DNA from 3 places in the Azospirillum sp. A26 genome. Region 1 is predicted to be linked to each of the others. Evidence: riboswitches for the same ligand, from Rfam matches in the RefSeq annotation. Region 1 holds a riboswitch; each other region holds the start of a gene.

Region 1 (10,383 bases):
GTCGATCGGCCCATATGTGCCGCAGCCGGAGCCTTCTTCGCGCAAGAGGGCTCACCGTCGCACGGTTTTCCGTCTTGACCCGTGCCGTACGCTGCTTGTGCGGAAAGTTAAACGTTCGCACTACAACCATGGCAATAAGGGTTGCCCCTCACATCCGGGGCGGTACCTATCCCATGGGATCATGCTCCGCACCGGCTCCCCGGACCTTTTCAGCGAATGCGGAAACGGAAATTTTTCTTTTACGGTCAAAGGCTTGTGGTGGATGACGATGGCTATTCCTGCACCAGTCCGGCGCCATCCCTTTCCGTCGGTTCGATCAGAGCGGCGACATCCACCTATCCTATTTTCCGCACCCTAACTGATCAGATAGTTCCCTTCGTCAAAGTGCTGTGGCAAGGCTCCGTTACCTATCCATTTTCCCGGCATTGCCATACCGAGGAGCAGGAAGGTGGGCCGGTCGTCTCCGGGGTGTTGCCCGTCACCTCGATGGCCGAGCGGAAGATCCTCCCAGTGGCAGTCTGGTCACGGAACAGGCACTCAGTCGGTGCCTTGGACCGTATCCTCCTTCGAAACTGATGTACGGGGAGGTAATCTTCTGGGCACGAAATCCTATTGTTAAGTTACTCTTGAGAACAGAATCAATGCCATCTCAGTGAGTGCGTCAAATCTCCACTGCCGGTAGCCGCAATCCTCGGTGGTTGCCTGCTCCTGCAACCAAGTCATCAAGAAGCCCGTCGTGCTCACGCATGGCGGGCTTCTTGATGTTTCCGGTCTTTTGCCGTTCGCGATTCTTTACCGTTGCCTCGGCGATTGGGTCGACACAGGTCGATCATCCAAGACGATCATGCAACCCGGACATGCCAAGCCACTTCGACCCCGGCTCGCCCGTTTCGACCAGCCGGCAGATACGATCACTGTGGAGATGATGCGCGAGGACTATGGCGCGGAGATGGATGTGCCGCCGGCCGGCAATGCCGGTATGCGTGTGTGCGTGCACCATGGTCTGCACCGGAGGGCGTGACAGGGGACGCCCGGGCGGAATGCCGAGCGGTCAAAAGGTCATCGAGAAGGCCAGCTCCGCCGAGCGCGGACGGCCGAGCACCCAGCTGCCGCTGCTTCCGGCCACGGCATAAACCTCGTCGAACAGGTTGAAGGCGCGCAGGCTGAGCTTGGTGTTGTCGGTCGGCCGGTAATCCAGCCCGGCATTGACCACGGTGTAGGAAGGCCGGACGCTGGTGTTGGCGGCGTCGGCATAGGTCTTGCCGACATACTGCACGCCGGCCCGCACCTTCCAGCCCGGCAGGAATGCCCAGTTCGCCCAGACGTTGGCGGTGCGCTCCGGCACGCCGGTCGGTACGTTGCCGGCATAGGACACGGCGCGGCCCGACACCGTCTGGGTGAAGTCGTCATATTTGGCCCGCAGCAGCGCGCCGTTCACGTCCACCCGCACACCGTACCACAGGCCGAGCGACAGGGACGCCTCCAACCCGCGCGAGGACTGCTGCCCGACCTGCACAGTCACCGCCGGCTGGTTGGGGTCGGTGGTCAGCAGCTTGTCCTTGACGATGCGGTAGGCGGCCAGCGTCCACTCGCCACGCCCTTCGAGGAAGGCGTGCTTCACGCCGATCTCGATCTGCCGGCCGGTGGACAGGTCGAAGTCCTTCTGCGTCGGCGACAGAGAGATCAGATTGCCGATCGGGTCGACGGCGGTGGCGTACTGGCCATAGAGGGCCAGACCGGGAACGACCTCGTACACCGCGCCGGTCCGCCAGCTGGTGGCGCGGAAGTCCCTGGTGTAGGCGGTTCCCGCCACCAGATCCCAACGCTCCACGGTCGGGGCGTCGTAGCGGATGCCGCCGACCAGCGACAGCTGCGGGGTCACCGCCAGCCGATCCTCGGCGAACAGGGAATATTGGCGGGTGCGCGACCGGCTGCGCGGAGAGGTGCCGGCGCTGTTGAGGAACAGGCCGGGCGCCGGGTCGAACGGGTCGACGGTGCTGGACCCGCCATAGGGCGAGTTGTTGGTGTGCTTGAACTCGATCCGGTTCAGGTCGAAGCCGCCGACCATCTCGTTCTTCATGCCGAAGACGCTGTTGCGCCAGGTCGCGTCGAAGCGGTCGCCGACCTGCCGCTGGTCGTGGTAGATCTCGATGTAGCTGCTGCGCTGGATGCTGCGGGTGGCGGCATTCCAGGCGTAGCTCTCCACATCCTTCCAGTGGCGGTGGCTGGTCAGGTGGTAGGCGGTGTTGCGCAGGGTCAGCGCGTCGGACACCGCCCATTCGGCCTTGAGCTGGGTCCAGTTGTCGCGATAGCGGATGTCGCTGTCGGCCACGTTGAAGTTGCGGTGCCGCAGCGCGCGGTCGAGGCTGCCCGCGATCAGCGGCGTTCCGAAATACTCCTGCGGCTGCTGGTCGCCATAATCGTTGGACAGGGTGACGGCGAGATCCGGCGTCGCCTGGAGCTTGACCGCGCCGGACAGCGCGAGAGTCTTCGTGTCGCCGCGATCCACCCAGCCGTTGGAGCGGTTGCCGCTGGCGTCCAGCCGGTAGGACAGCTTTTCCCCCAGCGGACCGCCGCTGCCGAAGGCGGCGCGCCGGGTGCCGTCGGTGCCGATGGCGACTGTCGCCTCGTTGCGGACATCGGGGGTCGGGCGCTTGGGCACCACATTGACCACGCCACCGATGGCGCCCTCGCCATAGAGGACGGAGGCCGGGCCGCGCAGCACCTCGATGCGTTCGGCCGACCAGGCGTCGAACGGGAAGGTGACGGTGCCCGACCCGACATAGAGCCGCGTCCCGTCATAAAGCTGCATCACCGAGCCATGGCCGGCGAAGCCGCGCGTCGCCAGCGACGATCCGCCGTTGCCGGGAGTCGCCAGCGAGGTGAAGCCGGTGGCGTTCTGGGTGACGGCCTCCGTCACGCTGGTCTGGCCGCGGTCGCGGATGGTCCGGCCGTCGATCACCTCGACGCTGGCCGGGGTTTCCAGCGGGGTCAGGCCGAGGCGGCTGCCGCCGGTGTTCGGCCGGTCGAGCGCCAACCCGGCGGCAGCGGCGTCCGTTGCCCGGCCGGTGACGGTGACCGGGTCCAGGGTGACCGGCGGCTCGGATTCGGCCGCTCCGGCCGCCGCGGGGCCGAAGGATGCGGCGACCAGAAGCAGCGTCGCCAGCGAACCGGAGCGCCAGCGATTGTGCCGGTCGGAAATGATGTGGGCTGAATGGGCAGGAAACATGGACAATCCCCCAGGATGGAAAAGGACGAGAGAGGGCATTCTGCGAAGTCGGTGCTTCGCGGCTGACGGGAGTGCGGAGTGCTGGGTGGAGGCGCCGGTCGGCTGAGGTGCAAAAACCGGGCGGCCGGAGATCAGGGAGGCCGGATCACCCCATGGGGTCGTCCTCCGCCCGCTCCGCCGGACGGTTGCGATGCAGGATGTCGGCGGTTTCAGGTGTGTCAGACAGCAGGTGGCCGGTGACGATGCGGTCGATCTTCGCGGGCGTCAGGTCGCCGTACCAGACGGCGTCGGGCTGGACGACCAGCAGCGGTCCGCGGTTGCAGGGGTAAAGGCAGCTCGTCCGCGCGCACATCGCCCGGCGCGGACCGGCGTTCAGGGCGCGGTGCCCTTTCATCGCCGCGCGCAGATGCTGGTACAGCGGCTCGGCACCGCGATGCAGGCAGCGGGCGCCGACACAGACAAAGACCTGCCGGCCATGTTCGGGGATCGCCGACCAGCCGGGCTTGCCGAGGCTGGGCTGGGTTCCGCGGACATCCTTCGCAAGGGCATCCGCCGGCCCGCCGGCATTGGAGTTGAGGGCGATGCGGTCGAGGGCGGCGGGCAGGTCGAGCGCGCTTTCAACCGGCGGCGCCAGCCGGACGGCCATCGCGGTGCCGGCCATCGCCGTGCCGGTCGTCGTGGCCCAATGGCTGGGCGCGCCCGGCAGCCACGCCGACAGGCTGGGGTCGGACGGAACCATGGCGGGAATGACCACAGCCTCGGCCACGCCGTCCCGCTCCAGATCCGCAAGCACGCCGAGCAATGCGGGGCCGGACAGGTCGGCATAGGCGGTTGCGACCGTAACGGTTTCGCCGCGCGCCGCCTGCCGGGCGGCCAGAGCCGATGCGAGCGCCTTCAGGTTCTGCCCATGGTCGAAGGAGGCGCGCCCGTACAAGACGATGGCGCGCCTGGATGGCGGGTTCGCCGGGGTCTCCGTCATAGCGTGCCTCTCCGCCGCATCAGCCACAGGAAGAAGGTGCCGCCGACCAGTGCCGTGACGATGCCGACCGGAATCTCGCGCGGGGCGAACAGGGACCGGGCAGCGACGTCCACCCACAGCAGAAGCAGCGCCCCGCCCAGCGCGGCCACCGGCAGCAATGCCCGCAAATGTCCGCCGACCAGCATCCGCGCGATGTGGGGCACCACAAGCCCGACGAAGCCAATGCCGCCGCAGGCCGACACCAGAGCCCCGGTCATCAGGGCGGTGACGAGGAAAAGCTCCAGCCGCAGGCGGCCCGGATCGGTGCCGAGCGAGCGGGCCGCGTCGTCGCCCAGCGCCAGCGTGTTGACGGTTTCCGCCCGCAGCCACAGCCACAGCAGACCGCCGACGACCAGACCCGCCGGAATGGGCAGCACGCTCCAGCGCGCGGTGCCGAAGCCGCCCATCATCCAGAACAGCGCGGCGTCGGCGCCGCGATCCGTCGCCAGGACGATCAGGACATTGGTGACGGCGTGCAGGATGAAGGCGACCGCGACACCGGTCAGCACCAGCCTTTCACCGGTCACCACGCCGTCGCGCCCGCGCGCCGCGGCGAAGACGACCAGCATCGCCGCGAGCGCACCGAGGAAGGCGGCGACCGGCAAACCCAGCATTCCGGCGACCGCACCGGCGTAGAGCAGAACGGTCACCGCCCCCACCGAGGCTCCGGCCGACACGCCGAACAGATAGGGGTCGGCCAGCGGGTTACGCGTCAGCACCTGAAGCACGGCTCCCACCGCCGCCAGTCCGGCCCCGGCCAGCGCGCTCAGCAGAACGCGCGGCACCCGCAATTCCCAGACGATGTTGCGCTCGGCCCGGCTGGCGTCGGCGGGCGGGGCCAGCGCCGGCCACAACTCGTGCAGGACGACCGCCCAGACCTTCGGGATGGGGACGCGGGCGGCGCCGAAGCCGACGGCAGCCACCACGGACAGGGCCAGCACGGCGGCCAGGAGCAGGGACAGGCCCAGCAGGCGGGAGCGGTTCATGGTGTGAATCGCTCCGGGTGCAGGGTCCGCGCCATCCGCTCCAGCGCCTCGACATTGCGGGTGGAGGGTGTCTGCTCGGCATAGGTCAGCACGATGAACTGCCGTTTGCGCACGGCCTCGACGTCGGCCAGTTGCGGTGCCGAGGTCAGATGGCGGATGGCGTCCTCGGCCGGGATCCGGTGGGCGCTGACGATGATCCATTGTGGATCGCGCCGCACCATCTCCTCCCAGCTCACCCGGACATAGCTGTCGGGGATGTCATCGAAGATGTTGCGCCCGCCGGCCAGCTCCATCAGCAGGCTGGTCATTCCTTCGCGCCCCACCGACAAGGGGGCCGCGTCGGTGTGGCACTGGTCGCAATACATCACGCGCGGCCGGTCGGCGACGGCACCGACACGCTCGGTGACGGCAGCGACCCGGCGGCGGAAATCGGTGACCATGGCCTCGGCACGCTCCGTCACGCCGAAGACGGCGCCCAGCGCCAGCAGATCGGCATAGAGCGTATCCATGCCGATCGGCTCGCGCGGGCCGATGCGGATGCAGCTTTCCCGCAGCGTGTAGGTCGCCACGCCCATCTCGGCCAGCCGGGCCGGGGTGAAGCCGCGCGCCTCGTTGAAGCCATAGCTCCAGCCGGCGAACAGGAAGTCTGGATTGACCGACAGCACCGCCTCCAGCGTCGGCGCGCGGTCGGGCAGCCGGGGCAGCGCCGCGACCACGCCCGGCGCGGCGACCAGCCGGTGCTCCACCCCCTCGATGCCGGAAACGGCGACCAGCCGGTCGGCGAGGCCGAGGTCCAGCATGGTCTGGGTCATGTTGGTGTCGTGGACTATCGGCCGCTTCGGCGCCGCGGCGAAGCGGGCGGTCTGGAAGCAGTTGGCGACCTCGACCGGATAGGATTGGGCAAGGGCGGCGCCGGCTTGCAGGGCGAGGGCCAGGGCAAAAGGCGGAACGCCCCGGAGAATGCGTCTCATCGTGGTGACTCCGTCAGGGGCGACAGGTCGATGCGCAGCCGGCCGTCCTGGGGGCGGCGGTCCACCGTCGCGGCGACGCGGTAGACGGCGGTCAGCCGGTCGGGGGTCAGCGCCTCCTCCGGCGCGGCATCGGCCTGGAGCCGTCCGTCGGCCAGCAGCAGGATGCGGTCGCACCAGCGGGCCGCCAACTCGATGTCGTGCAGCGTCGCCACCACGGTGATGCCGAGCGCGCGCACGAGGTCGAGCACGGCGAAACGGTGGTGGATGTCCAAATGGTTGGTCGGTTCGTCGAGCAGCAGGATACGTGGACGCTGGGCCAGGGCGCGGGCGATCATCACCCGCTGGCGCTCGCCGCCCGACAGCTGTTCGACCGCACGCCCGGCCAGCCCGGACAGTTCCAGCCGGTCCAGCGCGTCCTCGACGATGGCGCTGTCCTCCGCCCCGGCCCCGGCGAAAGGGGAGCGGCGGTGGACGAGCCGCCCCATGCCGACCACGTCGCGCACGGTGAAGCCGAGTGCGGCGGTGGAATCCTGGGCCTGGAGCGCCAGCCGGCGGGCCAGTTCGACCGGCCGCAGGGCGCGCGGATCGTCGCCGTCGATGACGGCCCGGCCGGCGGACGGGGTTTGCAGGCCGGCGAGGCAGCGCAGCAGCGTGGTCTTGCCCGAGCCGTTGGGCCCGAGAATGCCGAGGATTTCTCCGCCGGGAACCGAAAAGCCGATGTCCGACAGGACCATGCGGTCGGCCAGCCGGCAGCTCAACCGTTCCACCGTGATGGCGGGGGGAGGGACCGGTTCCTCTGTGGGGAAGGGTGCTGACGCCATCCGTGCTTCCTGTCTTTGCGGACGGGGAGGCATGGCGGACGTCTTGCGGAGCATGCGACGCGACCGGAGCGGAGTCCGGGCACACGCATGGCAAGCGTTCCACCGGGACACCCCGCCCGAGGACGTTTCGTTGTGGTGCTGGCAGGTCTCCTGGCTTGCGGGTCGTCGCCGTTCCGTCGGGCCTTCCCAGCGCCGATGGGCGCCAGTGGCTTGAAATGACGGTACGGCTCACCGCTCACAGTTGCGGGGGCAGCCCCGGCCTCACCGCATTCCCCTTTGCAGGGTCGGCGGCTCACCGGGTTCCCTCTTAGCTTCCGGCGGCGAACCACCGGAAGAACCAGAACCGGGACCATTCATGAGCGACGCGGCGCCCCCGGTCAAGCTTTGCGAACGAACGAAAGCATCGGAGAGTCCATATTCAAAATGTTATGTTATAACGTTACATATCGTGCCATCCTGCGGTCTGCAAGGAGAAGTTCGCCGTCAGAACCGGGCATCGAAGCCGGGCGTCGGATCTGGGCCCTGCGGGAAAATGCCGCTGATCCCGAGTGCGGCACTTCGGTTAATGTCCCGCACCCAATGCGTGCGATTGCACGCAAAATGGATCGATGCACGGATCGGCATGACCGCGACCCAGGACAGACTGCGACCCACGCGACGGGCCGGCCTTGCGGCCGGTGCGATTGCGCTGCTGTTGCAGGTCGTCGCCTGGGCCTGGATGCCCGCCGTCATCGCATCCGCCACTGCGGCCGAGAGCAGCCGGATCGTCATCTGCACGCCGGACGGGTTCAAGACCGTGGTAATGGACGACCACGGAATGGCAGGCGATCCGGCAGGCGACGAGAGCGATTTGGGCCAAGGCGATCTGCTGATGTCCGGCGGTTCCTGTCCGCTCTGTCCGCTGATCGGCGGACTGGCGCTGCCGCCGCCGGATTTGCGGATGACGCGCGCGTCGGTCGGGCGCCACAGCCCGGAAGTCTTGCCCGGCGACGTGATCGCCGCCGGCTGGTTCCTTTCCACCCTCCAGGCCCGCGCGCCACCGGTCTGAGGCCGGAGTTGCGGGATCGCCGTGCGGGATGTCCCTCGCGGCGATCCACCCTTGCCGACCTTCCCTGTTTGCAGCCTTGCACATTCTTCGCGCCGATGGCGTGGGGCCGTGTTCGGCTGGCCTCAGATCGAGATATCTCATGATGTTGCGTTTCGCCGCGGCCGGCGCCCTGCGCGCTGCCCTGCTGTCCGGTGCTGCCCTCACCGCACTGTTCCCCGTCGCTGTCTCCGCCCAGACCGTTACGCCGCTTGCCCAATCGCTTCCGGCGATTTCCGTGATCGCAGGCCCGGACGATGCCCTGGCCGCCGGCACCACCCTGGGCGGGGATGGGCTGGCCGCCCGTCGGCCCGCCACTGGCGATGTCGCGGCCCTGCTGCGCGGCCTGCCAGGCGTCAGCCTCTACGGCAATGGCGGCGTGTCGAGCCTGCCGGCGCTGAACGGGCTGGGTGCCGACCGCGTCAATGTGCTGGTCGACGGTGCGCCCATTGCCCCCGCCTGCCCCAACCAGATGAACCCGGCGCTGTCCACCATCACGCCGACGCGCCTGTCCAAGATCGAGGTCCTGGCCGGGATCACGCCGGTCAGCGCCGGCGGCGACAGCATCGCCGGCACCATCGCCGCCGAAAGCGCGCCTCCGGTCTTCGCTCCGGCGGGCGAGGCGGTGCACAGCGAGGGCAAGCTGTCGGCCTCCTACCGGTCCAACGGCCGCGGCGTGACGGGGGCCGCCGAGGCGTCCGTCGCCACCGACAGCCTCAGCCTGGGCTACAGCGGATCCTGGAGCCGGGCCGGGAACTACAAGGCCGGCAACGGCCAGACCGTCCGCTCGACCCTCTACAACATGCAGGACAATGCGGTGACGTTCGGGGCGCGCCGCGACGGGCATCAGGTTACGCTGCAGGGCGGCATCCAGACCATGCCCTACCAGGGCTTTCCCACCCAGCGCATGGATCTGACCGACAACCGCACCGTCTTCCTGAACGGCCGGTACGAAGGGGCCTTCGACTGGGGAACGCTCGACGCCCGCGCCAACTGGCGGCGGACGCGGCACACCATGAATTTCCTGGAGGACAAGGGTGGCAGCGCCGGCGGCGGCATGCCGATGGACACGCTGACCACCGACGCCGGCTATTCGCTCAAGGCGACGCTGCCGCTGTCGGCACGCGACACCCTGCGCGTCGGCACCGAGTTGCGTCATACCCATCTCGACGATTGGTGGGACCCGGTGGCCGGCAGCAGCATGATGAGTCCGCTGACCTACTGGAACGTCAAGGACGGCACCCGCAACCGCCTCGGCACCTTCGCCGAGTGGGAGGCCGCCTGGTCGCCGGCCTGGACGACGCTGCTCGGCGTGCGCAACGACGTGGTGTGGATGGACACCGGCGCGGTGCAGCCCTATTCCTGGCAGAACAGCCTCGGCATGGGCATGGGGGGCATGATGCCGATGGCCAACCCCGATGCGGCCGACGCGCGCGCCTTCAACGCCCGCGGCCGTGGCCGCACCGACGTCAATTTCGACGCGACGGCCCTGGTCCGCTACACCCCCTCCGACACCAGCGCAATCGAAGCCGGCTATGCCCGCAAGACCCGCTCGCCGAACCTTTACGAGCGCTACGCCTGGGGCACCGGCGGGATGTCGAGCAGCATGAACGGCTGGTTCGGCGACGCCAACGGCTATGTCGGCAACCCCGACCTCAAGCCGGAGGTCGCCAACACCGTCAGCACCACCCTGTCACTGCACGATGCCGCCCGCAAATCCTGGGAGGTCAAGCTGACCCCCTATTACACCTATGTGCAGGATTTCATCGACGTCGAGCGGATCGGCACGCTGAGCAACGGCTTCGTCAAGCTGCGCTTCGCCAACCATGACGCCATCCTGGTCGGCGCCAACCTGTCGGCGGCGGCCGGGCTGTACGAGGATGACAGGATCGGCTCCTTCCGCCTGTCCGGCGTGGTCGGCTGGGTGCATGGCCGCAACCTCGACACCGGCGACGCGCTCTATCACATCATGCCGCTGAACGCCCTGCTGACGATGGAGCACCGGCTGGGCGGCTGGAACAGCGCTGTCGAGTTGCAGGCGACCGCCCGCAAGGACCGGGTGGAAGCGGCGCGCAACGAGCCGAAGACGCCCAGCTATGCGCTGGTCAATCTGCGGACAGGATACGAGTGGGGCAATGTCCGGGTCGATGCCGGCGTCGAGAATTTGTTCAACCGGCAGTATTATCTGCCGGCGGGCGGCATCGACTATGCCGATTTCCGGGCGGGGGGAAGCCGGGGCACGGTCGGCGCGCTGCCGGGGGCGGGGCGCTCCTT
Region 2 (10,383 bases), on a different replicon from region 1:
CGGCGTTCTGTGCGGTCAGGCTGGCCCGCATCCAGGCGGCGCAGTCCGGCTCCTTCAGGCTGGCGACGAACAGCGGCCGGGGGGCGAGGCCGCGGGCGGCCAGCGCGTCGCACAGGGCATGGACCGGGGCGAGGTCGCCGGCCAGCAGGTGGGAGCGGTAGAACACGATGGCCGCGACCGGCGCCCCGGCGGCTATGGGGGCGGCTACGCGGGCGGCTGCGGGGCCGGTCCAGCCGTCATAGGCGCCGAAGCGCGGGACGGGGGCCGGGTCCTCATGGGGCAGCGGCGTTCCGGCCAGCGTCGTGGCGCAGGCCAGCAGATGGCCCATGTTGGCCGGGCCGCCCTCGGTGAAATAGCGCCACAGCCGGTCGGCGGTGGCCGGCGGAACGGTGCCGTAGGCGGTCAGGTTCGGGTCGGGCTGCGCCTCTCCCGACAGGACGGCGAGCGGGATGCCGCGCTCGCGGCAGAGGGCGGACAGGCGGTCGAGGCCGTAGCGCCAGTAACCGCTGCCGCCGAGCAGGCGCAGGACCACCAGCTTGGCCTTGGCGACCACAGTGTCGGCGTAGAGATCGACCGACAGCGGATGGCCGAGCCGGTTGAGGTTGGCGAGGCGGAGACCAGGCAGCCGCTCGCGGCCCGCCCGCCATGCGGCGGCGAGCGCGGTCAGGTCGCTGTCGGAAAAGGACAGCATGACGAGGTCGGCCGGCGTCTGCCCCAGATCTTCCGCCTGGGGGCCGGCGTCCAGTTCGTCCTGGCGGGCGGCAAGCAGGTGCATGGTCTGATGTCCAGGGGCGACCGCCCCCTCCCCCTCGAAAAACGGTGAAGGTCAAGGAGGGGGCGGTCGCCGCACTACTCTAACTCTTACCCGAAACTTTTACCCAACGACCGCCCGCGTCACCGCATCGCGGTCCAGCCCGGTCTCGCCGATCACCACCAGACGGCTGCGGCGCTCCTCGCCCGCCTTCCACAGCCGGTCGTAGTGGGTCTGGATGCGGGTGCCGACACCCTGGACCAGCAGGCGCATCGGCTTGCCGGGCACGTCGATGAAGCCCTTCAGGCGCAGAACGCCATGCAGGCCGGCGACCTTCTCCAGCGTCATCGCCAGGGCGGCCGGATCGGGCTGCGCCGGCAACTCCATCACGAAGCTGGTGAAGTCGTCGTGGTCGTGGCCCTCTTCACCGTCATGATGGCTGGGACGGTTGGCAAGATCGTCCTCCACCGCCGCACCGACACCGAGCAGAACCAGCGGATCGACCGCACCCTGGGAGGCACGGACCAGCTTGGCGTCGCGGCCGACCGTGTGGGCGAGGGCGCCGCGGATCAGCTCCTCGACACGGGCGAGGTCGCCGTCGGCCAGCAGATCGGTCTTGTTGACGACGATCAGGTCGGCGCAGAGCAGCTGGTCCTCGAACACCTCCTCGATCGGCGTTTCGTGGTCGACGGTGCCGGCGGCGTCGCGCTGGGCCTCCAGCGCGGCCGGATCGGGGGCGAAGCGGCCCTCCGCGGCGGCCGAGGCGTCCACCACGGCGATGACGCCGTCGACCGTGACCCGCGTCTTGATCGCCGGCCAGTTGAAAGCCTGGACCAGCGGCTTGGGCAAGGCGAGGCCGCTGGTCTCGATCACGATGTGCTCGGGCGGGTCCGGGCGGGCCAGCAGCTTCTCGATGGCCGGGACGAAGTCGTCGGCGACGGTGCAGCACAGGCAGCCGTTCGCCAGTTCGATCACGTCGTCTTCGGTGCAGGTCGGGTTGCCGCAGGCGCGCAGGATGTCGCCGTCGATGCCGACATCGCCGAACTCGTTGATGATCAGCGCCAGCCGGCGGCCGTCGGCCTTTTCCAGCAGGCCGCGGATCAGCGTGGTCTTTCCGGCGCCGAGGAAGCCGGTGATGACGGTCGCCGGAACCTTGCCGGCGGCCGTTTTCGCAAGAGCGGACATGGGATGGAGCCTCCTTAACGCGCGCCGGGCTGAACCCGCAGGGCCGGCTGCCGTTCGGCCGGTTCGACCACGCCGCTCATCAGCCAGCCGCAGACGGAGCCGAGGATCGCCCAGAACAGGGCGGCGGATCCGAGCGAGGCGGTGACGAAGCGGGCGGCCAGTTCCGGCGGAACGGCACCCTCGGCGCTTTCCGGATGGGGGGCGCCGATCAGATGGGGCAGCGCTGCGGCCAGAACGGCGACGGCGATGACCAGACGGTTGCGGGCGAAGGCGAGGGCGGCGATGCCGACGCCGGCACCGGCCGCGGCGGTCAGCCACCAAAGCTGACGCAGCTCCAGCTCGGCCCCGGCCATGCCCGGCAGCTCCGGGGCCAGACCGAAGGACGGGGCCAGCGAGACGGCGACGAAGCCGCCCATGCCCCAGACCAGCCCGCGGCGGGCATCGACCGGCCGGCCGGCCAGCAGGATCGCGGCCGCCAGCAGCAGCGCATAGGCGACACCGGCGATCAGGTTGGCGGCGATGGTCAGGCCGATGCGCTGCATCGCCTCGTCCAGGGTGACCGGCACGCCTTCGCCGATCTCGCGCACGGGGCCATGCTGGTGGCCTTCGGCGTGGCTGGCGGCCGGAGCCCCAGCCGGAGCGGCAGTCGTAGGCGCGGCGGTTGCGGGAGGCGGGGTCACCACCTCGTATTTCTCGGCTTCGAGGATCAGCGGGACGGTCGTCGCCTGCTGAACGACGGAAGCGGCCGTGCCGGAGAGCACGCCCGCGACCAGAGCGGCTGTGAACAGCCGCCGGATCAGATCCATGACCCGCTGCTTAGTGGCAGGGGAACGCGAAGGAATGACGGGCGTCGTGCGCCGCATCGTGGATCTGCTGCGGCTGGGCGAAGCCGACGCCGTACAGCAGGAAGCTGCCGAGCAGGATCGCGGCAAAGGCGGCGACCGCAGTCTGGGCGGCGCTGCGGGTCGCGGAACTGGCGGCAGCGGCGTTCATCGAACGGGCATTCATAGAAAACATCCTTGTTCTCCCGCCACACCCGGCGGGGTTGGAAAAGGTCGGTCAAGTCCGCCGGCAGGTTTCCTGGCTCGCGGGTCGCTGCATCGCCGTCCGCCTTCCCGGCCGCGGAGGGCCAGTGGCATGATGGACGGGATGCTCGCCGCTTACAGTTGCGGGGGCAGCCGCGGCATTGGCGCTTCCGGGGATCCCGGAAAGCTCCGCACCGCATTCCCTATTATCCCCGCCGCCCGTCAGGACGGGCAGGGCACCGTTGGACAGCCACCATCGCAGTGCCGCGCCCGTTTGGCAAGCCCACAATAAGGCGTCTGCCACACGGACGATCTTGCATGCAGACACTTTGGATGCTGTCATGTTTTGTAGACAGAGTGTCCAGGGATCCGACACTTTCCGACGCAAGGGTGTCGGCCAGGGGGAGGACGCCGCAGCGAAACCCGCGGAGAAACAATGGGTCAGGCGGCCCGGCCGAAGCGACCCCGCATGTGGCATGCTTCGTGCGTACAACAATCGGTGAAACGTCCCGCCGCACGGCGGCCGCCGGGCATATGCCCGGGACATAAGGACGAACGGGAGGAGAATTCGCGACCGATGAACGCCGCACCGAACGACGACATCATCCTGGAAGCGCGTGGTCTGACGAAGGAGTTCAAGGGGTTCGTGGCGGTGAAGGAGGTGAACCTGCAAGTGAAGCGGGGCACCATCCACGCGCTGATCGGCCCGAACGGCGCCGGCAAGAGCACGGTGTTCAACCTGCTGACCAAATTCCTGACACCGACGCGCGGCCAGATCCTCTACAAGGGCCGTGACATCACCCGCACCAAGCCGGCCGACATCGCGCTGATGGGGCTGGTCCGCTCCTTCCAGATCTCGGCCGTCTTCCCGCATCTCAGCGTGCTGGAGAATGTCCGCGTCGCGCTGCAACGGCCGCTCGGCACCAGCTTCCATTTCTGGAAGTCCGAATCGTCGCTCCACGACCTGCACGGCCGGGCGCTGGAGCTGATCGAGGCGGTCAACCTCACCCCTTGGGCCGGCCATCTGGCGGCCGAGCTGCCCTATGGCCGCAAGCGCGCGCTGGAGATCGCCACCACCCTGGCGCTCGACCCGGAGGTGATGCTGCTCGACGAGCCGCTGGCCGGCATGGGCCATGAGGACATCGAGGGCACCGCAGCACTCATCAAGCGCGTCGCCGCCGACCGCACCGTGCTGATGGTGGAACACAATCTGTCGGTCGTCGCCCATCTGTCGGACACGATCACCGTGCTCCGCCGCGGCGAGATCCTGGCGGAAGGGCCCTACGAGGTCGTCTCGAAGAACCCTCAGGTGATGGAAGCATATATGGGGACCGGACATGCCTGACGGGATGCAGACGAAGACTGCCATGCTGGAGATCGCCGACCTGCACGGCTTCTACGGCGAGAGCCATGTGCTGCACGGCGTCAGCCTGGAGGTGCGCCACGGCGAGGTGGTGACGCTGCTGGGCCGCAACGGCGCCGGCAAGACCTCGACCATGCGCGCCATCATGGGCATCATGGGCAAGCGCACCGGCTCGATCCGCTTCCAGGGCACCGAGCTGATCGGCATGGCGCAGCACAAGATCCCCCGCCTCGGCATCGGCTATGTGCCGGAGGAGCGCGGCATCTTCTCCAGCCTCAGCGTGGACGAGAACCTGACGTTGCCGCCGGTGGTCAAGGAGGGCGGGATGACGGTCCCGCAGATCCACGAGCTGTTCCCCAACCTGAAGGGCCGCGGCTCGACCCAGGGCACGCGGCTGTCGGGCGGCGAGCAGCAGATGCTGGCCATCGCCCGCATCCTGCGCACCGGCGCCACGCTGATCCTGCTGGACGAGCCGACCGAGGGGTTGGCTCCCGTCATCATCGAGCAGATCGGCGTGGCGGTGCGGGCGCTCAAGGCACGCGGCTTCACCATCGTGCTGGTGGAGCAGAATTTCCGCTTCGCCGCCACCATCGCCGACCGCCATTACGTGATGGAGGAAGGCCATGTGGTCGACATGATCCCCAACGACCAGCTCCACGCCAACATGGACAAGCTGCACACCTATCTCGGCGTGTAGGCGCTCCAGCCCCCGATATCGCCGGCGCGAATGCCGTCCCGACCCCATCGAAGGGCAGGGCGGCGAACCGCCGGATCCGTGCCCGATTGCCTGCTTCAGGCACGGCAGAGGGACCCACGATGGGACCCGGCCGCCAATAAAACCAAGAGGGAGAGACCTTCCGATGCGCACGCTTCTTCTCGCCGGCACCGCCCTGCTGACGCTCGCCGGGACTGTAGTTCCGGCTTCCGCCCAGGTGTCGGACAACGTCATCCGCATCGGCGTGCTGAACGACCGTTCCGGCATCTACGCCGATCTGGCCGGCGAAGGCTCCGCCATCGCCGCGCGGATGGCGGCGGAGGAGTTCGGCAACAAGGTCGCCGGCGCGCCCGTCGAGATCGTCGTCGCCGACCACCAGAACAAGGCCGACATCGCCGCGTCGAAGGCGCGCGAGTGGGTCGACACCGGTGGCGTCGACGTCATCGCCGACGTGCCGAACTCCGCCGCCGCCCTGGCGGTGCAGGGCATCACCAAGGACAAGAAGCGCATCTTCCTGATGTCCGGTCCGGGCGCCACCGCGCTCAGCGGTGCGCAGTGCAGCCCCTACGGCTTCCAGTGGACCTACGACAACTACGCCATGGCCGCCGGCACCGGCCGCGCGCTCTATGAGCAGGGCAAGAAGAAGTGGTTCTTCGTGACCGCCGACTACGCCTTCGGCCAGTCGCTGGAGGAGGAGACCACCAAGATGGTGAAGTCGCTCGGCGGCACCATCTCCGGCTCGGTTCGCCATCCGCTCGGCACGTCGGACTTCTCGTCCTTCCTGTTGCAGGCGCAAGGCTCGGGCGCCGACGTCATCGGTCTGGCGAATGCCGGCGGCGACACCGTCAACGCGGTCAAGCAGGCCGCGGAGTTCGGCATCACCCAGTCGGGCCAGAGCCTGGCCGGCCTCTTGATGTTCATCACCGATGTGCATGCGCTGGGCCTGCAATCGGCGCAGGGGCTGATGCTGACCACCGGCTTCTATTGGGACAACGACGACCAGACCCGCGAGTGGTCGAAAAAGTTCGAGGCTAAGGCCGGCAAGAAGCCGACCATGGTGCAGGCCGGCGTCTATTCGGCGGTGAAGCATTACCTGAAGGCGGTCGAGGCGGCGAAGACCGATGACGCCGACAAGGTGTCCGCCAAGATGCGCGAACTGCCGGTCGAGGACATGTTCGCCAAGAAAGGCAAGATCGCCGCCAACGGCCGCATGTTCCACGACATGTATCTGGCCCAGGTGAAGACCCCGGCCGAATCGAAGGGGGCCTGGGACTATTACAAGATCGTCAAGACCATCCCGGCCGACACCGCCTTCATGGATCCCAAGCAAAGCGGCTGCCCGCTGGTGAAGTGAGGGGCGGTTAAGTGATGCGTTAGGCCATCCTCCGGCCCCGCTCATTGGGTGGGGCCGGAGGACGGCAATCGGCGACTACCAAAGCCAAAACAAAAAACAACCACCACGAGCCGGGAGAGACGCGGAGATGTTCAGCCTGCTGGGTGTTCCGCCCCAAGTGTTGTTCGGGCAGCTTCTGCTCGGACTGATCAATGGTTCCTTCTATGCGCTGCTCAGCCTGGGGCTGGCGGTGATCTTCGGCATGCTGAACGTCATCAACTTCGCCCATGGCGCGCTCTACATGGTCGGCGCCTTCGTGGCGTGGCTGCTGCTGACCTATGCCGGGATCGGCTATTGGGGGGCGCTTATCGTCGCGCCGCTGGTGGTCGGGCTGCTCGGCATCGCGCTGGAAAAGTCGATGCTGTCGCGGCTCTACAAGCTCGACCATCTCTATGGCCTGTTGCTGACCTTCGGTCTGGCGCTGATCCTGGAAGGGGCGTTCCGCCACCAGTACGGCGTGTCGGGCCAGCCCTATCCGATCCCCGACGCGCTGAAGGGCGGGCAGAATCTGGGCTTCATGTTCCTGCCCAACTACCGTGCCTGGGTCGTCGTCGCCTCCCTCACCGTCTGCTTCGGCACCTGGTTCGCCATCGAGCGCACCAAGCTGGGGGCCTATCTGCGGGCGGCGACGGAGAATCCGACGCTGGTGCAGGCCTTCGGCATCAACGTGCCGGTGATGGTGTCGTTGACCTACGGCTTCGGCGTGGCACTGGCCGGGCTGGCCGGCGTGCTGGCGGCCCCCATCTATCAGGTGTCGCCCCTGATGGGCACCAATCTGATCATCATCGTCTTCGCCGTGGTGGTGATCGGCGGCATGGGCTCGATCCTCGGCGCCATCGTCACCGGGCTGGGTCTGGGGCTGCTGGAAGGGCTGACCAAGGTCTTCTACCCGGAGGCCTCCAACATCGTCGTGTTCGTCGTGATGGCGATCGTTCTTCTCATCAAGCCCGCGGGCCTCTTCGGACGGGAGCGCTGAACCATGAGCGTCGCCAGCAATTCCACCCACGTCGCCCTGCGCGGCCCGGCCCGCGGTGCCGGAACGGCGGTGATCGCCGCCGTCCTGCTGCTGATCGCCGTCGCTGCACCCTTCGTGCTCTATCCCGTCTTCCTGATGAAGGTGCTGTGCTTCGCGCTGTTCGCCTGCGCCTTCAACCTGCTGATCGGCTTCGCCGGCCTGCTCAGCTTCGGCCATGCCGCCTTCTTCGGCGGGGCGGCCTACATCGCCGCCCACACGGTGAAGGTCTGGGGCTGGGCGCCGGAGTTCGGGCTGATCGCCGCCACCGCGGTCGCCGGTCTGATGGGGCTGGTCTTCGGCCTGATCGCCATACGCCGCCAGGGCATCTATTTCGCCATGATCACCCTGGCGCTGAGCCAGATGGTGTTCTTCCTGGCGCTCCAGCTGCCCTTCACCCATGGCGAGGACGGCATCCAGGGTGTGCCGCGCGGCACCCTGTTCGGGCTGTTCGACCTCAACCAGCCGCTGACCATGTACTACACCGTGCTGGCGATCTTCGTCGCCGGCTTCGCCCTGATCTGGCGCACGGTGCATTCGCCTTTCGGGCAGGTGCTGAAGGCGATCCGCGAGAACGAGCCGCGCGCCGTCTCGCTCGGCTACCGCACCGACCGCTACAAGCTGGTCGCCTTCGTGCTGTCGGCCTCGCTCGCCGGTCTGGCCGGCGGCACCAAGGCGCTGGTGTTCCAGCTCGCCAGCCTGACCGACGTGACGTGGCAGATGTCGGGCGAGGTGGTGCTGATGACGCTCTTGGGCGGCATGGGCACTTTGTTCGGGCCGGTGGTGGGTGCGGGGCTGGTGGTGACGCTGGAAAGCTATCTCGCCTCCACCAGCCTGCCGGTGCCGGTGGTGATCGGCTGCATCTTCGTCGTCTGCGTGCTGGTCTTCCGCCGTGGTATCGTCGGCGAGCTGCTGGCCCGCCTGCCGAAGCGGGGGCACTGACCCCGCCGGCCGTTTCCGCGGAACTTCGGATAGAACTCCCAACGGAACTCCCCCAGGGGGGGCCGAAAGGTCCCCCTCTTTTTCCTCATCCCCTCACCCGCCTCTCACCCGTGTGGGTTGAAAATCCGGAAATCGCGAAGGGGTATGGCGGAGGATGTAGAGAACAGGTCCAGGTTGCCTTTTTAAAAAGCGCATCCGCGAGCCGCTCCGTAAAGGTCTGGTCTGATGAACGGGTGCGGATATCCCCGCGCACCCGCCCGATCCTGTGCGCCTTCCCTTTAATCCGACGGATGGGCTACTATGTTGACCTCTGATATTGTTGGCAAATTGCGCTGCATCGCAGCAGACCCCAAAGCGGGCATCGCAAGGGGCCTCGACACCGGGACGACGAAGATCGGTCCCGTTTGGGAGGGTGACGTGGGCGACACCGTGGATTTCGAAGCGCTGCGCCAGCGGGCGGTCCACTCCCTGTTCGAACATCTGGAATCCATGTGCGTCGGTGCCGTCGCCGTCGATCACACAGGCCGCATCGCCTGGATGGACGAGAAGTACAAGGCCCTGCTGGGCGTTCCCGGCGACCCGCGCGGCCGGCAGGTGGAGGACGTCATCCCCAACAGCCAGCTGCGCCGGGTGATCGACAGCGGCCAGCCGCAGCCACTGGACATCATGGAGTTCGACGACCGGTCCTTCGTGGTGACGCGGATGCCGCTGTTCGGCACCGACGGTTCGATCATCGGCGCCATCGGCTTCGTGCTGTTCGACCGCGCCGAATATCTCCGCCCGCTGGTCCGCAAATACGAGAAGATGCAGGAGGAGCTGGCCCGCACCCAGCAGGAGCTGGCGCATGAGCGCCGCGCCAAATACTCCTTCTCGCAGTTCCTGGGCGCCAGCGAATCGATCCGTGAGATCAAGCGGCTGGGCCGCCGAGCCGCCCAGATGGATTCGACCGTCCTGCTGCTGGGCGAAACCGGGACCGGCAAGGAGCTGCTGGCCCAGGCCATCCATTCCGCCAGCCCGCGGGCGTCCAAGCCCTTCGTCGGCGTCAATGTCGCCGCCATTCCAGAAACCCTGCTGGAGGCGGAGTTCTTCGGCGTCGCCCCCGGCGCCTACACCGGCGCCGACCGCCGCCACCGCGACGGCAAGTTCCAGCTCGCCAACGGCGGCACCCTGTTCCTCGACGAGATCGGCGACATGCCGCTGCCGGTGCAGGCCAAGCTTCTGCGCGTGTTGCAGGAGCGGGAGATCGAGCCGCTCGGCTCCAACAAGGTGGTGCGGGTCGATGTCCGCATCATCGCCGCCACCAGCCGCGACCTGCACGCCCTGGTGCGCGAGAAGCAGTTCCGCGCCGACCTCTATTACCGGCTGAATGTGGTGCCGATCACCCTGCCGCCGCTGCGCGACCGGCCGGAGGACATCGAGAGCATCGCCGACCGCATCCTGGAACAGCTGGCGATCCAGCAGGGTACGCCGCCGCGCGAGCTGCTGGAATCGGCAGTGCAGGTGCTGCGCGACTATGACTGGCCCGGCAATGTGCGCGAGCTTTACAACACGCTGGAGCGGGTGGTGGCGCTGACCGATGCGCCGATCCTGACGGCACCGCACATCCGCAGCGTGCTGCCCGGCCAGCATCCGGCCGGCGCGTCGGCCCTGCCGCTGGCGGCCGGCGCGCGTCCGTTGCAGGAGGTGCTGCACGCCGCCGAGCGCCACGCCATCGCCGCGGCGCTGGAGGAGGCGAACGGCGTCAAGGCGCGGGCGGCGAAGCTGCTGGGCATTTCGCGCGCGTCGCTGTACGAACGCATGGTGACGCTGGGGCTGGGGGCGACGCAGTAGCACCGGGACAGGCTGGCCGCAGTGAGTCTCGTACGGTAAATTTCGTACTGCGGAACGCTGTTTCATTGACGGGCCGGCCCCCCGCTGTCAGGATCGTCCCGCACTGGTTTGCGGGAGGGTTCGGGCATGCGCAGGCGGGAAGAGGCTCTGGTCGCCGACGATCTGGC
Region 3 (10,383 bases), on a different replicon from region 1:
ATGAGGGGCGATCACGTCGGCCGTGTTGAAGGGGTCGCCGCTATAGGCGCAGAGCATCGGCGCGGTTTCCTTCGCCAGCATCGCCATGGCCACCCGGTTCAGCAGTTGGCTGGCCTCTTCCGGACCATGTCCTTGAACACCTTCGCGATCACGCAGATGCAGAAGCAGAGCCATGGTCCCGGACAAATAGGCATGGCTGCATTCGTTGAAGGGACTGTCCTCGTCGGCAAGGCTATCTGGGACCATCCCCCACAGGCAGGCCATGCGCTGGATGTCGACGAAGTTGCGCAGCCGGATCAGGGTTTCGTCACGCCGGGATTGGCGATCTGCCACACGGAGGACCGCTTCCCGGTATTCGGCGACCACGGCCAGCTGGTCATGAGTCAGACCCGGAATGGGAAGGCCGTCCGCGGCCACGACGCTCGACCGGTGAGCGATCGCCCGCCCCGGCATGGCCGCGACCAGCAGAACACCGATAAGGCACGGCACCATCGCCTTCAACACCGGGAAGCGGTGCCCGCGATCTCCAGCCGGCTTTGTCCGGAGGCGGCAACGGAAACGCTGAATGGGCGTTTGCAAGGACTTCGCTCCTGTGTGCCGGAGTTTCCGGAAACACCTGGCGGCCGGAAAGCAAGAGGCCGGCATTTAGCCGGCCTCTCGTGATCATCGATCCGTCTTCTGAAACGTGGTCAGGCGGACCGGACCCGCAAGGCAGCGGCCCCACCGGTCCGGCCGACGAGCACCCGCTCGGCCAGGGCACCGAAAGCGAGGCCGATCACCGTCCACATCAGGAATTGGATGCCAAGCGAGGCGACGCGGAACTTCCACAGAAGAAGGGCGGGGAATTCCGACGGCACCTCGTTGATGTCCGGCAGCAGCGCGCTGACGACGGCGACGATGGCGACGAAGGCCACGGCGGCCAGGATGCCACCGTTCCAACCGCCCAGACGCACGGCCAGTGACCGCTGGAACGTCACAGCGAATGCGAGCGCCGCGATGGAGAAGACCATCATGAAGAAATACAGCCCGGTGCGGTAGCCGATGGTTTCCGGAACACCGACCGCCGGCGGGTTGGCGGGGTATTTCAGATCCGGGACGAGATAGATCGCCACGAACGCGGCAGCCGCCAGCAGGGCGGCGAGCGCACGCGGGCTCAGGCTGCCGATCCGGCCATAGGCGAAGGCGAACACCAGGGCGAACAGCCCGCCGATTCCAACCCCGTAGACCACGACTCCGGTCAGCAGGCCGATGGAGGCCTGGACCTCACGGCTGACCAGCTCGGGTTCGGCCGGTTCGCCGGCCTTCTGGGCCGCCTGTTCTTCAAGGGCGATCGCCTGCTCGACCATCGGTTCACCGAACACCCGGGCGAAGCCGAAGGCCAGCAATCCCGCGAGGATGCCGACCAGCATACCGCGCAGCAGCAAAGATCCGATCATGAGTCCAGCTCCGGCGTTCAGTGGCAGGGGAAGCCGAGGAGATGGCGGCCGTCATGCACGAACTCATGGACGTAGGAGCCGGAGAACAGAGCCATGGCCCCTTCCTCGACGCCGATGAAGTACAGCATCAGCAGGAACATGACCCCGCCGAAGATCGCCCAGGGGGCCAGTTCGCGCACGGGAATGGCAATCGGTTCATGGACTGGACGGGTGACGGACTGGCTCATGCCACAATCTCCTAGGGAAGTGTGCGTCCCGTTGAGGGTCTGTTCGGGGCGAGGAGCAGGTCTGACTTCCAATCCAACGGGCCAAGGCCGGGACCGGTCACAGCGGCGCAACCGTGCCGGACTTTCACCGGCTTCCACTCTTCGCATTTCACTGGCACCCTTACGCCCGCCCGTCCCAGGCGTCAATCCCGACCTCCCGCCGGATCGTCCATGACCGTTCGCCTCCTCCTGATCACCCATGCCGCGACGAGCGCGGTGCGTACGGCATCCTTCCCGCTCGACGAGCCTCTCGACACCATGGGGCTGGCAGACACCCAGGCTGCCGCAGCAACGCCTTTGCGGGTCGACCGATGCTGGAGCGGGCCGGAGCAGCGCACCCGGCAAACCGCAACTGCGCTCGGTCTCGACGCCGCCGTGAACCCGGAGCTGGCGGACTGGGACTGCGGCCGCTGGGCCGGCGCCACCCTGGCGGACCTGCACGCCCGGGAGGCCGAAGCGGTCGGCGCCTGGCTATCGTCGCCGGACGCCGCCCCCCATGGTGGCGAATCGCTGAACGACCTGCTGTCGCGCATCGGCCGCTGGCTGGACCAGCTGACGCCGGCCCCGCGGGTTGCGCGATCCACCCGCATCGTCGCCGTCACCCATCCGACGGTGGCCCGCGCGGCCGTCGTGCAGGCCTTGTGCGGTACCGCCGCATCCTTCTGGCGAATCGACATCGGGCCGCTGTCCCGCATCGAACTCGTCGGACAGCCGGGACGTTGGGGATTGCGCACGATCAGCCGCGCCGGCCGATGGGAGGAGGAAGCATCGGACGGGTCCTGACCGCCGGCAGCGTTGCTCAGCGGAGGGATCCAGCGCTTTACCCGGCACTGCACGGAAGCGATCCGTCGGCTTCGCACATTTGGGATCGTCTATTTCAGCTGAAAGCCACAGTGTAAACATTAACAATGCTTGCGTTTTATAAGTTGCATTATCCCTAGACAGCCGCTGATTCTATAATTTTAGGTTGAATTATCGTTTGGTACGATTGTTTCCTCACCAAGTAATTATGATGCGTCTCTGAAGGCATTGTGGATTGTACGTAGCTCCAACGTATGGGGTTATTCTTCCTGCACGTTTGGTATATCCACTAGCAAGATCCGTATACCGAATCGCTGACACCTTTTGCCTTCGGAACCAGTCGTTTCACGAGTGGATGCGGATGTTCGTGCCCTTTGGAGCCAACAAAACGGGAGACACCTCTCTCCCGAACGATGGGGGGATACGGTGAGACGCCTTCTCGCTTTAAGTCGAGACATAGACTGGATCAACGAACGGTTGGGTCATATCGCCAACTGGACCGTATTTGCCGCCTGCATGATCAGTGCTGGCAATGCCATTGTGCGATATACGTTCAATTATAGTTCAAATGCTTGGCTTGAAATCCAGTGGTACCTGTTCGGCGCCATGTTTATGCTCGGCGCTTCCTACACACTGAAGGTAAACGGCCATGTCCGGGTCGATCTGGTCTATGGCCACGTCAGCTCGAGAACCAAGCTCTGGATCGATGTGTTCGGCACCATCCTTTTCCTTTTGCCGATGACGATCATCATCGGCTGGCTGTCCTGGTCGATGTTCTTCTCGTCGCTGGTTTCGATGGAATATTCCAGCAATGCCGGCGGGCTGATCCGTTGGCCGATCAAGTTCTTCCTTCCCTTCGGCTTTCTGATGCTGACCGCCCAGGGATTGTCCGAGCTGATCAAACGGATCGCGGCCTTGCGCGGCGACGCGGACCTCGTCCAATCCTATGAGAGGCCCGTGCAATGATCCCCATGGACATGATGGCCCCGCTGATGTTCGGCGGGCTGGTGGTCTTCCTGCTGTTCGGCTATCCAGTCGCTTTCTCCCTCGGTGCGGTCGGCCTGTTCTTCGGCTTCATCGGTATCGAGCAGGGATTCTTCCAGACTTCGCTGCTACAGGCCCTTCCGGAACGGGTCTACGGCATCATGGGCAACGACCTGCTGCTGGCCATCCCCTTCTTCACCTTCATGGGAGCGATCCTGGAGCGCTGCGGACTGGCCGAGGATCTGCTCGACAGCATGGGGCAACTGTTCGGACCGATCCGCGGCGGCCTCGCCTATGCCGTAATTCTGGTCGGCGCCGTTCTCGGCGCGATCACCGGGACCGTCGCCGCGTCGGTGATCGCCATGGGCATGATCTCGCTGCCGATCATGATCCGGTACGGTTACAACATGCGGCTGGCCACCGGCGTCATCGCGGCGTCGGGAACGATCACCCAGCTCATCCCGCCGTCCCTGGTGCTGGTCGTGCTGGGTGACCAGCTCGGCAAGTCGGTCGGCGACATGTATGCCGGCGCGATCGGCCCGTCGATCGTCCAGGTCCTGCTGTTCTGCGCCTACATCGCCGTGCTCAGCATCGTGCGGCCGAACGACATGCCGGCCCTGCCGCCGGAATTCCGCACCCTGCGCGGCTGGCCCCTGATCTGGAAGTGCCTGTGGGGGATGGTTCCCTCGCTCGTGCTGATCTTTCTCGTGCTCGGCACCATCCTGATGGGGCTCGCCACGCCGACGGAAGGCGGTGCGATGGGGGCGGTCGGCGCCATGGTCCTGGCGGCGATGCACCGGCGCCTGAGCTGGCAACTGCTGTGGCAGGGGATGTCCACCACCATGGTGATCTCGACCATGGTCGTGTTCATCCTGGTTGGATCGACGGTGTTCGGCCTTGTCTTCCGCGGCGTGAACGGCGACCTGTGGATCGAGCATCTGCTGACCGGGCTGCCCGGCGGCGCCGTCGGTTTCCTGATATTTGTCAATATCTTCGTGTTCGTCTTGGCGTTCTTCCTAGACTTCTTCGAGATCGCCTTCATCATCATTCCGCTTCTGGCGCCGGTGGCTCAGAAGCTGGGCATCGATCTGGTGTGGTTCGGCGTGCTGCTCGGCGTGAACATGCAGACCTCCTTCATGCACCCGCCCTTTGGCTTCGCCCTATTCTATCTGCGTGGGATCGCCCCGCCGGAGGTGAAGAGTCGCGATATCTATTGGGGTGCCATACCCTGGGTCGGCTTGCAGCTCATCATGGTGGGAATCGTGATCGCCTTCCCCTCGCTGGTGACGAGCTTCCTGGATGCCGAACCCGACATCGATCTCGACACGATCAAGATCGAGATTCCGCTGAGCGAGGACAATGCTCTTCCGCCATTCCCGGATCAGGAAAGCAGTCCGAACGATGATTTGATGAAGCAACTCCAGAAATGAATCGCCACGGCTGCCAGCATGGCAGCCGTGTTTTTTCTACTCGGGAGAACCTCATGCATCAGGGTGGAATGCACCAAGCGGGAGACAGTGGAGGGGCCGACCCACAGGCACTTGAGCCTCTCCACACACTTGTCCCAGCGATCATCGATCAAGGCGGCTTGGTTCGCCAGGACGCACCCTATTGGTTGGTTCTTGAGGCCGCCCGATTGGCTCTTATCGAACCTGTCGGTTTAACCGGTCGCTGGCAGCTGTCGAATGCAGGAGTGGAGATGTACACAAGGCCACCTCAAGAGAGGTCATAGCCTTCGTTGACACCCATCCCAATCACACAGTCTTCCCAGTCATATCGGATGCGCGTCAGGGAGATATGGTATGGATAGGCCTGAGCTAAAGCTATTACCTGAACATGTTCGCGCTGCACGAGCTCTCCTTGATTTCAGCCAGAAGGAGATGGCTAAGCGCGGAAAATTTGCCAAGAGAACAATCATAGACTTCGAGCGAGGATTGGCAAACACACGCCCAGCCACCAAGAAGAAAATATACGATTTTCTCGTTGGCGCGGGAATTGAGTGCATCAGCGATGGCCAATATCGGGGAACGGGGGGGATTGGCGTGCGTATCATTCATAAATTGAAGCCATAATTTTCGTGCCGTTCGATCCGCAATAGGATCCGCCCTTGATTTTATGGCAGATGCTCAAGGACGCTTGCCAGCCACAGCTGGCGAGCCCATCTGACAGACAAGACCACTGTCTGGCGCCGCGCCACAACCAAGTCGAGTACGATGGCGCTCAGGTTGCTGGATCCAATGCAACTCCAAAACAGCGTTGTTGCGCCACACCGGGCAACCCGATCGCGCCCATCTTCTGGGTGGATAGCGTCTTTTCTCGATGGTCGGCGCGATCCGGGGACATTCTTCTGCACCGATCTGTCGGAGCACCACGCATCATCCTGGAATTGTTCAACCGCAACTGGGAAATGAATACAGCTATGAAGAGAATCTGGCTGATCTCGGCATTAAAACCCCGCGACAGTAAGGCGATGCAGCGGTGGTCCGAACCGCCTTTACGTGGTTGGGTCTTTACTCATTGATTACGCTGTAAGTCCATCAGAATGCCGGCCGCGTCGCCCCGACGCGCCATCTGGTGTCCGAAAACAGCGCTCTTATTCGCCCACGCTTCGGCATGGTTGCACCAGCACCTGCGGTTCGAACAGACCGTCATGTCGCCCGCTGAAAGCGACGTGCTCAGAACACCGCCACCTCCTCCGACGGCCCGTCGACGTTGCTTCCTACGGGCAGCCCTTCCCTAATATCCATACCATTGCTGGACTTGTGAACCGGCTCCTAGCGAGACGACAATCCGAATTGCGCAAAGTCCATGACCACGTTCATGTAGCTACCTTTCAGGGCTGAACGATCCTGCCGGCTTCGTCGGTTCGCCGCCAATCGTCGATGATCGAGGCATCGCCCGCCAACCTCGCGACCGTATCCACCGCGTAGGTGCTGAGGGTGATCCTCTGCCCTCGCGTTATGGTCGCCGAACCCGACCGAGGCAGGCGCCCGTCCTTGGTCCAGCGCAGCCGTTCCCGGGCGGTGATGCCCAGCATTTCTTCGATCTGGCGGCAAGAGAATGGGCGCGTCGCGATTCGTTCGATCGCACCGTCGAGGTCGTCAAGAGCCGCCTGGGCAATCGCCACGGCCTCAGGCTTCGGTGCGAGCGTCAAGGAATGTGCCTGGGCCGGCCCTTCCAACGGTCCAAGCCGCTTCAGCACAGAACGGATCCGGCGGCGCAACTCCCGTTCCCGAGTCTTCAGGCCGAAGCATTCCTCCAGGCAGCGTTTATGGGACACGGCCACCGTGCGCCCGCATGGGCGGATGTCCAGAAAGCGGCTTGTCCAGATGCCGGTGCCATCGGCGAGCATGCTGCGGGTCCTCGATCAGGCCGGAAGGCGGGCGACCGGATAAGGTTCGAACCGGCTGAGACTTTCGTCAACCGCCACGGTGCGCCCAATCGGCGGAAAGGCGCGTTGCGGGCAGGCCGGACGTTCGCAAACCTTGCAGCCGGCTCCGATCGGCGTGGCGGCGTCCGGGTCGCCCAACGCCAGCCCGCGGGAATAGACCAACCGGCCGGCGTGCTGGATGTCGCAGCCGAGCCCGACCGCGAAGGCCTTCGCCGGCGCGCCGAAGCCGCTGCGGCCATGGGCCACCGTACGGGCGATCCACAGGTAGGCCCGCCCGTCCGGCATTCGCGCCAGCTGCGTCAGCACGCGGCCGGGTGCGGAGAAAGCTTCGTAGACGTTCCACAGCGGGCAGGTTCCGCCGACGCGGGAGAAATGGAAGCTGGTGGCGGACTGGCGCTTCGACATGTTGCCGGCCCGGTCGACGCGGACGAAGAAGAAGGGCACGCCGGGCGCGCCCGGCCGCTGTAGCGTGCTCAGCCGATGGCAGACGGTCTCGAAACCGGTGCCGAAGCGCTGACCCAGCAGATCGATGTCGTAGGCCAGAGCCTCCGCGGTTTCCAGGAAGGCACCATAGGGCATGACCAACGCCCCGGCATAATAGTTGGCGAGACCGATGCGGGCGAGCGAGCGGGCCTGTGGGCCGGAAAAGCGACCTTCCTCCACCAGCCGATGCAGGAGGTCCGGTTCCTGATGGAAGGCGAGTTGGGTCGCCATCTGGAAGGCGCGGCGTCCGGGCTCCAGCGACCGGGCGATCCGCAACGTCCGGCTGTCGTCATCATACTGGCGCAGCGCGCCCTCCGGCATGGCCACGTCGTCGGTTACCGCCGTGCGGATGCCGTGACGATCGGCCAGCAGCCGCTCCAGTCCGCGGTCCACCGTCCCGATCTCCAGCCCGGCCCCGGTGAACAGCCGTTCGGCGGCTTCGTCGAGTGCCGCGATGTGGTTGTGGTGGCGATAGAAGAAGTCGCGCACCTCCTCGTAGGGCATCGGCGGCGGCAGTGCCCGGTCCTCCCAGGACGGCAGCGCATCGGAGGCCAGTGCATCCAGCCGTTCGGCCAGCCCGCGCGAGCGCCGGTGCAGCGCCACCAGCGCCCGGCCGACCGCCGGCATGTTGGTGGCGAGCGCCTTGATTTCGGCCATGGCGATAGCCTCGCCGGTTCCGGCTTCCGTCAGCGCCTCGCGCAGATCGGCGACCAGCCGGGCCTCCTCATCCTCGGAGAAGATCTGCACGTCGACGCCGAAGGCAGCGTTGATTCGCAGCAGGAGCGGTACCGTCAGCGGCCGCTGGTTGCGTTCGAGCTGGTTCAGGTAGCTCGGTGAGATCTCCAGGATGCGGGCCAGCGCCGTCTGGGTCAGCCCCCGTTCCTCACGCAACCGCTGCAGCCGGACTCCCATGAACGCCTTGGCCATGTCCAACGCCCTATTTGCAAAATTCGCTGACCCGCTGCAATGGCCTCGCAAAACGTGGCAATTCCGGCAGTCATCCGAGAAATCGATCTGCGTATATTGCAAACTGTGCGAATGCCGGGCAAGTCTTGCCATCGGCTGGTTCAGGGGCGCGATGGCGAATTGGTCCGGCTCAGCGGTAGACGGGAAAAGCCCGCGTGAGCTGCCCGACCCGCTCGCGGACGCGGGCGTTCACCGCCTCGTCCTCGGGAGCCTCCAGCAGGTCGGCGATCAGACCGCCCACGATGCGGGCTTCCGCTTCCTTGAAGCCCCGCGTCGTCATGGCGGGCGTTCCCAGCCGGATGCCCGAGGTCACGAACGGCTTTTCCGGATCGTTGGGAATGGCGTTCTTGTTGACGGTGATGTGGGCGCGGCCCAGAACCGCCTCGGCCTGCTTGCCGGTGATCCGCTTGGCGCGCAGATCGACCAGCATGACGTGGCTCTCGGTCCGGCCGGAGACGATCCGCAGGCCGCGCCCGATCAGCGAGTCGGCGAGTGCGACCGCGTTGCGCACCACCTGCCCCTGGTAGGCCTGGAACTCCGGCGTCATCGCCTCCTTGAACGCGACCGCCTTGCCGGCGATCACATGCATCAGAGGCCCGCCCTGCAGGCCGGGGAAGACGGCGGAGTTGATCGCTTTCTCATGCTCGGCGCGCATCAGGATCACGCCGCCACGCGGGCCGCGCAGGCTCTTGTGGGTGGTGGTGGTGACGAAGTCGGCGTGCGGCACCGGGTTGGGATAGACGCCAGCGGCGATCAGCCCGGCGTAATGCGCCATGTCCACCATGAAGAAGGCCCCGACCGCCTTGGCCACCCGGGCGATCCGCTCGAAGTCGATGCGCAGGGCGAAGGCGGAGGCGCCGGCGATGATGAGCTTGGGCCGGTGCGCGTGGGCCTGTCGTTCCAGCGCCTCGTAGTCGATGTCCTCCCGGGCGTCGAGGCCGTAGCTGACGGCATTGAACCATTTGCCGCTTATGTTGAGCGCCATGCCGTGGCTCAGATGCCCGCCTTCGGCCAGGTTCATGCCGAGGATGGTATCGCCGGGCTTGAGCACGGCGAAGAACACCGCCTGGTTGGCCTGGCTGCCGGAGTTGGGCTGGACGTTGGCCGCCTCGGCCCCGTAGAGCTGCCGGACGCGGTCGATGGCGAGCCGTTCGACGACGTCGACGTGCTCGCAGCCGCCGTAGTAGCGCTTGCCGGGGTATCCCTCGGCATATTTGTTGGTGAGCTGCGACCCCTGCGCCGCCATCACCGCCGGTGATGTGTAGTTCTCCGACGCGATCAGCTCGATGTGGTCTTCCTGCCGGCGGTTCTCATCCTCGATCACTGCGAAAACCTCGGGGTCGATCCGGTCGATGGTGTGGCGGCTGCGCTCGAACATGGCGTGGTTTCCGAAAAATGCGTTGCGACGAGGCAAGGCGCGAAGGCAGGGAACGGAATCGGGGTGGTGGACGCGTGTGGGGAGGGGGTGCTTCCACCCCTCCCCACACCGCCGAACACGTCAGGCGACGGTGGCGCGCAATGTCTTCGCCGCGCTGACCATGTTGGTCAGGGCCGGGATCACCTCGTTCCACTGACGGGTCTTGAGACCGCAGTCCGGGTTGACCCACAGCCGTTCAGCCGGAATGCGCTCGGCCGCCTTCCTCATCAGCCCGACGATGTGCCCTTCGGTCGGGATGTTCGGCGAATGGATGTCGTAGACGCCGGGACCGATCTCGTTGGGGTACTTGAAGTCGTCGAAGGCGTCGAGCAGCTCCATGTCCGACCGCGAGGTCTCGATGGTGATGACGTCGGCATCCATGTCGGCGATCGAGGCGATGATGTCGTTGAACTCCGAATAGCACATATGGGTGTGGATCTGCGTTTCGTCCGCCACGCCGTTGGCGGTGATGCGGAACGATTCCACCGCCCAGTCCAGGTACGCCTGCCACTGCGACCGGCGCAGCGGCAGACCTTCACGCAGGGCCGCCTCGTCGATCTGGATGACGCCGACGCCGGCCGTCTCCAGATCCAGCACCTCCTCGCGAATGGCCAGCGCCAGCTGCCGGCAGGATTCCGA

What was found. Region 1 has a riboswitch for cobalamin ahead of ABNQ39_RS17080 (ABC transporter ATP-binding protein). Riboswitches for the same ligand answer to the same signal wherever they lie in the genome.
Region 2: it holds a riboswitch for cobalamin, as region 1 does, so the genes downstream of both, ABNQ39_RS30875 (CbtB domain-containing protein) here and ABNQ39_RS17080 (ABC transporter ATP-binding protein) in region 1, are expected to answer to the same signal.
Region 3: it holds a riboswitch for cobalamin, as region 1 does, so the genes downstream of both, ABNQ39_RS37050 (CbtB domain-containing protein) here and ABNQ39_RS17080 (ABC transporter ATP-binding protein) in region 1, are expected to answer to the same signal.

The regions. Positions count from the first base shown of each region.
Region 1 is NZ_CP170473.1:578,324-588,706, reverse strand. Features, by position in the region: gene ABNQ39_RS17105 (hypothetical protein) at 737-1,021, shown strand; gene ABNQ39_RS17100 (TonB-dependent receptor) at 1,052-3,229, opposite strand; gene ABNQ39_RS17095 ((2Fe-2S) ferredoxin domain-containing protein) at 3,375-4,208, opposite strand; gene ABNQ39_RS17090 (FecCD family ABC transporter permease) at 4,205-5,233, opposite strand; gene ABNQ39_RS17085 (ABC transporter substrate-binding protein) at 5,230-6,204, opposite strand; gene ABNQ39_RS17080 (ABC transporter ATP-binding protein) at 6,201-7,025, opposite strand; cobalamin riboswitch at 7,149-7,382, opposite strand; gene ABNQ39_RS17075 (DUF2946 family protein) at 7,648-8,073, shown strand; gene ABNQ39_RS17070 (TonB-dependent receptor) at 8,213-10,383, shown strand, end outside.
Region 2 is NZ_CP170476.1:136-10,518, forward strand. Features, by position in the region: partial or broken gene ABNQ39_RS30860 (cobaltochelatase subunit CobN) at 1-775, opposite strand, end outside; gene cobW (cobalamin biosynthesis protein CobW) at 875-1,936, opposite strand; gene ABNQ39_RS30870 (CbtA family protein) at 1,951-2,742, opposite strand; gene ABNQ39_RS30875 (CbtB domain-containing protein) at 2,753-2,944, opposite strand; cobalamin riboswitch at 2,990-3,220, opposite strand; gene ABNQ39_RS30880 (ABC transporter ATP-binding protein) at 3,539-4,306, shown strand; gene ABNQ39_RS30885 (ABC transporter ATP-binding protein) at 4,299-5,021, shown strand; gene ABNQ39_RS30890 (ABC transporter substrate-binding protein) at 5,185-6,393, shown strand; gene ABNQ39_RS30895 (branched-chain amino acid ABC transporter permease) at 6,521-7,408, shown strand; gene ABNQ39_RS30900 (branched-chain amino acid ABC transporter permease) at 7,412-8,386, shown strand; gene ABNQ39_RS30905 (sigma-54 interaction domain-containing protein) at 8,804-10,216, shown strand; gene ABNQ39_RS30910 (IclR family transcriptional regulator) at 10,343-10,383, shown strand, end outside.
Region 3 is NZ_CP170478.1:225,209-235,591, reverse strand. Features, by position in the region: gene ABNQ39_RS37060 (hypothetical protein) at 1-579, opposite strand, end outside; gene ABNQ39_RS37055 (CbtA family protein) at 690-1,436, opposite strand; gene ABNQ39_RS37050 (CbtB domain-containing protein) at 1,454-1,663, opposite strand; cobalamin riboswitch at 1,701-1,840, opposite strand; gene ABNQ39_RS37045 (histidine phosphatase family protein) at 1,874-2,485, shown strand; gene ABNQ39_RS37040 (TRAP transporter small permease subunit) at 2,930-3,469, shown strand; gene ABNQ39_RS37035 (TRAP transporter large permease) at 3,466-4,917, shown strand; gene ABNQ39_RS37030 (hypothetical protein) at 5,595-6,008, shown strand; gene ABNQ39_RS37025 (hypothetical protein) at 6,321-6,839, opposite strand; gene ABNQ39_RS37020 (short-chain fatty acyl-CoA regulator family protein) at 6,855-8,288, opposite strand; gene glyA (serine hydroxymethyltransferase) at 8,458-9,705, opposite strand; gene metE (5-methyltetrahydropteroyltriglutamate--homocysteine S-methyltransferase) at 9,826-10,383, opposite strand, start outside.